Regions from separate parts of the Micromonospora sp. NBRC 110038 genome, predicted to be linked through region 1. Evidence: riboswitches for the same ligand, from Rfam matches in the RefSeq annotation. Region 1 holds a riboswitch; the other holds the start of a gene.
What was found. A riboswitch is a leader RNA that binds a small molecule or an ion and turns the genes downstream of it on or off. The one in region 1 is predicted to bind thiamine pyrophosphate.
Positions count from the first base shown of each region.

Region 2: another riboswitch for thiamine pyrophosphate. It lies ahead of LPU61_RS15265 (ECF transporter S component); the one in region 1 lies ahead of thiE (thiamine phosphate synthase).

Region 1 covers NZ_BBOL01000002.1:376,362-378,806, forward strand. The annotation lists gene thiO (glycine oxidase ThiO) at 1-201, opposite strand, end outside; gene thiE (thiamine phosphate synthase) at 291-917, opposite strand; TPP riboswitch at 912-1,019, opposite strand; gene LPU61_RS09325 (ThuA domain-containing protein) at 1,508-2,445, shown strand, end outside.
Region 2 covers NZ_BBOL01000003.1:792,959-795,403, reverse strand. The annotation lists gene LPU61_RS15270 (ABC transporter ATP-binding protein) at 1-593, opposite strand, end outside; gene LPU61_RS15265 (ECF transporter S component) at 630-1,220, opposite strand; TPP riboswitch at 1,291-1,396, opposite strand; gene LPU61_RS15260 (permease) at 1,719-2,445, shown strand, end outside.

The DNA.
Region 1 (2,445 bases):
CCAGCGGGCGGCCGAGGCGACCAGCAGCCCGGTCAGCTCCCGCTCGCCGAAGTAGGCCTCGGCGACCGGCGACAGCATCCCGGCCGCGACGTGGGACGCGCCCGACCCGGGGGCCGGGTCGTGCACGGTGACGCGCAGCCCGCGCGCCGCGCACCGCCACGCGACCGCCAGCCCGACGGCCCCGCCCCCCACCACCGCCACGTCGGTAAGGAAGGGCCCCCGGTCAACGCCTTCTGCATAGGAAGGGTCCCTTCCTAACCCGTCGGCGCGGGCTGGCACCTCGGCGCGGGCTAGCACGTCAGCGCCCCGAGCAGCTCGGCGGTGGCCCGTGCGGGATCGGCGGCGGCGGAGAGCGCCCCGACCACCGCCACCCCGTACGCCCCGGCGGCGCGCAGCGCCGGCACCGCTGCGGCGGTCACCCCGCCGATGGCGATCACCGGCACCGCCACGGCCCCGGCCACGGCGCGTACCCCCTCGGGGCCGATCGGGTCCGGCAGGCCCGCCTTGGTGTCGGTGGCGTGGCAGGGGCCGACGCCGAGGTAGCTCGCCCCGCCGGCCACCGCCTCGGCGGCCGGCCCGGGTGCGCGGGCGGTCGCGCCGAGCACGGCGGTGGGGCCGAGGACCCGGCGGGCCGCCGCGACCGGCAGGTCGTCCGCGCCGACGTGGCCGCCTGCGGCGCCGACCGCGAGCGCCACGTGCAGCCGGTCGTTGACCAGGCACATCGCCCCGTACGGGGCGCAGAGGGCGACCGCCCGCCGGGCCAGGTCGTACGCCTCGCGGTCGGTGGCGTCGTCGGTGACGCGGACCTGGACGACCAGCTCGGCGCGGGCCACCGGCAGGGCGGCGCGAAGCACGGCGAGCGGGTCCCGCCCCGGCCGGGTGTCGGTGATCAGATGCAGTCGCCCAAGGGACGGCACGGCAACTCTCCTCCCTGCGCCGGCATTACCCGGATCAGGTTCGACGGTCGGGGGCTCCAGCCCCCCTCTCAGCCCGGTACACCGGGCTCCCGTGGGTTACGTCCGTGTCACCGTACGACGAATCGGCTGATCCGCCAAGGGATCCGACCGGTGGTCCAGACCACGGTCAGCCGGCCGGCGAGCCGCTTCTCCCCATTCCTCCGCATGCGCCGGATAGGTCGATCGCCGATACCGAATCGTTACACGCCGACGCCTTGCCGGAAACGAGTCCAGCGGCGCTAATTTGTTCAACCGATCGACATATTTCGGCGCGTGGCCTCGGCGTGGCCCGCACCGACCTACCGGTACGCGGCCCTGGCGTGGCCGCGCACCCCGATCCGACCGGTGAGCGGCCCTGGCGTGGCCGCGCACCGACCAGCGGTACGCGACCCCCTCGCGTACCGGTCCGACAGGTGCGGGCCTGGGCCCGCACCGACGTTACAAGGTGCCTGGGCCCTGGTCTGACCCAGGCACCGCACCGACCGGGGACGGTCTGCGGCGAAGTCGTCCCCGAGCCCACCACTGTCCAGCTCGGACAAAAGGAGCATGGAGTGTCTCCATCCCGCCGCCGCCGCATACCTCGCGGCATCCTCAGTTCCTCACTTCTCAGCCTGTCCCTCGTCGCCACCGGCCTGGTCGCCGGCACCCCCGCGCAGGCCGCACCGGCCGCCGCGCAGGCGGCGCCCCTGGCGGCCCCCGTAGCGGCAGCCGCCACCGACCCGTTCTCGGTGCTCGTCTTCTCCAAGACCGCCGCCTTCCGGCACGACGCGATCCCGGCCGGCATCGCCGCGATCCAGAAGCTCGGGACCGACAACGGCTTCACCGTCGACACGACCGAGGACGGCGCCGCGTTCAACGACGCCAACCTCGCGAAGTACCAGGCCGTGATCTGGCTGTCGACCACCGGTGACGTCCTCAACGCCGACCAGCAGGCCGCGTTCGAGCGCTACATCAAGGCCGGCGGCGGCTACGCCGGCGTCCACGCGGCCTCGGACACCGAGTACGACTGGCCCTGGTACGGCAAGCTGGTCGGCGCGTACTTCAACAACCACCCCGCCAACCAGCAGGCCACCGTCAAGGTCGAGGACCACGCCCACCCGTCCACGGCCACGCTGCCGGACAAGTGGTCCCGGTTCGACGAGTGGTACAACTTCCGGACCAACCCGCGCTCCAACGTGCACGTCCTGGCCAGCCTGGACGAGAAGTCCTACACCCCGGGCAGCGGCGCGATGGGCGCCGACCACCCCACCGCCTGGTGCCAGGACTACGACGGCGGCCGGGCCTGGTACACCGGTGGCGGCCACACCCAGCAGTCGTACCAGGAGCCCGAGTTCCTCACCCACCTGCTCGGCGGCATCCGCACCGCCGCGGGCGTGGAGAAGGCCGACTGCGGCGCCTCGAAGACCTCGAACTTCGACAAGGTGACGCTGGACAGCAACACCAACAACCCGATGGAGCTGGACATCGCTCCGGACGGTCGGGTGTTCTA
Region 2 (2,445 bases), on a different contig from region 1:
ACCCGGTGCTCGACCAGGACCAGCGTGGTGTCGGCGGTGACGGCGTCGGCCACGGCCCGGCGGACCAGCGCCGCCCCGGCCGGGTCGAGGTTGGCGGTCGGCTCGTCGAGCAGCAGCAGCCCCGGCCGCGGGGCGAGCGCCCCGGCCAGCGCGAGCCGCTGCTGCTCGCCGCCGGAGAGGGCGGCGGTCGGACGGTCCCGGTCGTACGGGAAGCCGACCCGGCGCAGCGCCTCGTCCACCCGGGGCCAGATCTCACCGGCGGGCACGCCCCGGTTCTCCAGCCCGAACGCGACGTCGTCGCCGCAGCGGGCCATCACGAGCTGGCTCTCCGGGTCCTGGAAGACGATGCCGACCCGGTCCCGGTCGGCGCGGGGATCGACGCCGTCGACCTCGACGGTGCCCTCCTGCTCGCCCGAGTCGTCGGACAGCAGCCCGGCCAGCGCGGCCAGCAGCGTGCTCTTGCCGGCCCCGGAGGGCCCCAGCAGCAGCACCCGCTCGCCGGCCTCGACGCTCAGGTCCACCCCGCGCACCGCCCAGGCCCGCCGCCCGGCGTGCCGCCACCCGAACCCCCGCAACACCACCCGTGCCGTCACCCGTCCCCCTTCCCGGTCGGCCTGTGGACGCTCCCGCTAGATCGGGGTGCGGGCGCGGGCGGCGGGGAAGCGGTCCAGGGCGCCCGTGGTGAGCAGGGCGCGCAGGAGGGCCCACGCGCCCCCGCCCGCGATGATCGTGGCGCTGACCACGGTGAGCAGGGCGTACGGGAGGCGGTAGCCGGTCAGGTCGTACTCGGCGTTCCACACGAGGAAGTCGAACAGGGCGGCGCCGACGCCGGTGAGCGCCCCGGCGAGCAGCGCGGTCGGCAGCCGGAAAGAGCGGTAGCGGAACGCGGCGAACGCCAGCTCCGCGCCGAGGCCCTGGACCATGCCCTGCGGGATCACCGTGCCGGCCCACTGGCTGCCCAGCAGGGCGGACAGGACGGCGGCGACGGTCTCGCAGTACAGGGCCGCGCCCGGCTTGCGGATCACCAGGCCGCCGAGCACGGCCGGCATCAGCCAGACGCCGTAGAGCAGGGTCTGCGCGGGCGGGAAGAACGCGAACGCCCCCTCGGTGGCGCTCCAGACCAGGCCCCAGGCCCAGAAGATGACGCCGAAGGCGACGGCGATCACCGAGGCGACCACGATGTCGATCGTGCGCCAGCGGTTGCTGTCGGTGTGGTTCATGGTGGCTCCCAGTCCTTGACGAACCAGGAGAAGACGCACGCCGCGCCCGGTGGCACCGGACGTCGACGCGGCTGGAGGTCGACCGAACTCCCTGCGCTGGCATTACCCAGATCAGGTTCGAGGGTCTGCGGGCGGTGCCCGCACTCTCAGCGCTGTGCGCTCCCCTGTCGGATGTGAAGTTGTCTCCCCGACGCTAACACCCGGGAAGATCACCGGGCAAAGTGATCTTTCCGCAGCTCACCAGGGAGGATCCCGGAACCCGGTCACCGCCGTTTCGGCGTCGTTCATCGACCCGGCCCGCTGGGCGCGATAGTGTCGCGCCGCCGAACCTCACCCGCCTCCAGGGAGCAGACCGTGGCGTCGACGACCGACAGCTCCGCGCCGCCCGTCGGCCCCGACGGACGGGCCCCGGCGACGGGGCAGGGCGGCGGGGACGGGCCGGACGTACCCCAGGGGGAGGCGGCGTCGGGCGGGCCGCGACGGTCGGTCGGCGGCCGGATCGGCTCGGTCGAGGTGCTGGCCGCGCTGCTGGTCCTGCTGATCGTGTTCCGCGCGCCGCTGACCGACGCGCTGTCCGCGCCCCGGCTGCAGACCTGGACGACGGTCTTCGTCTCGGTGCTCGTGCAGGCCGTGCCCTTCCTGGTCTTCGGGGTGCTGCTCTCGGCGGTGATCGCGGTCTTCGTGCCGCGCTCGTTCTGGGCCCGGGCGCTGCCCCGGCACCCGGCCCTCGCGGTGCCGGTGGCCAGCGCCGCCGGCGTGGTGCTGCCCGGCTGCGAGTGCGGCTCCGTGCCGATCGCCGGGTCGCTGATCCGGCGCGGCGTCACCCCGGCGGCGGCCCTGGCGTTCCTGCTCGCCGCCCCGGCGGTCAACCCGGTCGTGCTCGCCGCCACCGCCGTCGCCTTCCCCGGCGCACCGGAGATGGTGCTCGGCCGGGCGGTGGCCAGCCTGGTCGTCGCCATGGTCATGGGGTGGCTCTGGCTGCGGCTCGGCCGCGCCGACTGGATCCGGCTGCCGCGCCGGCCCGAGCTGGACGGGGCGTCGCGCGGCGCTGCCTTCTGGGCGGCCGTGCGGCACGACGTCGTGCACGCCGGGGGCTTCCTGGTCGTCGGCGCGATGGCCGCCGCCAGCATCAACGTGCTGGTGCCGGAGCGCTGGCTGCAGACCCTCGCCGACTCCCCGGTGCTGTCGGTGCTGGCCCTGGCCGTGCTCGCCGTGCTGCTGTCCA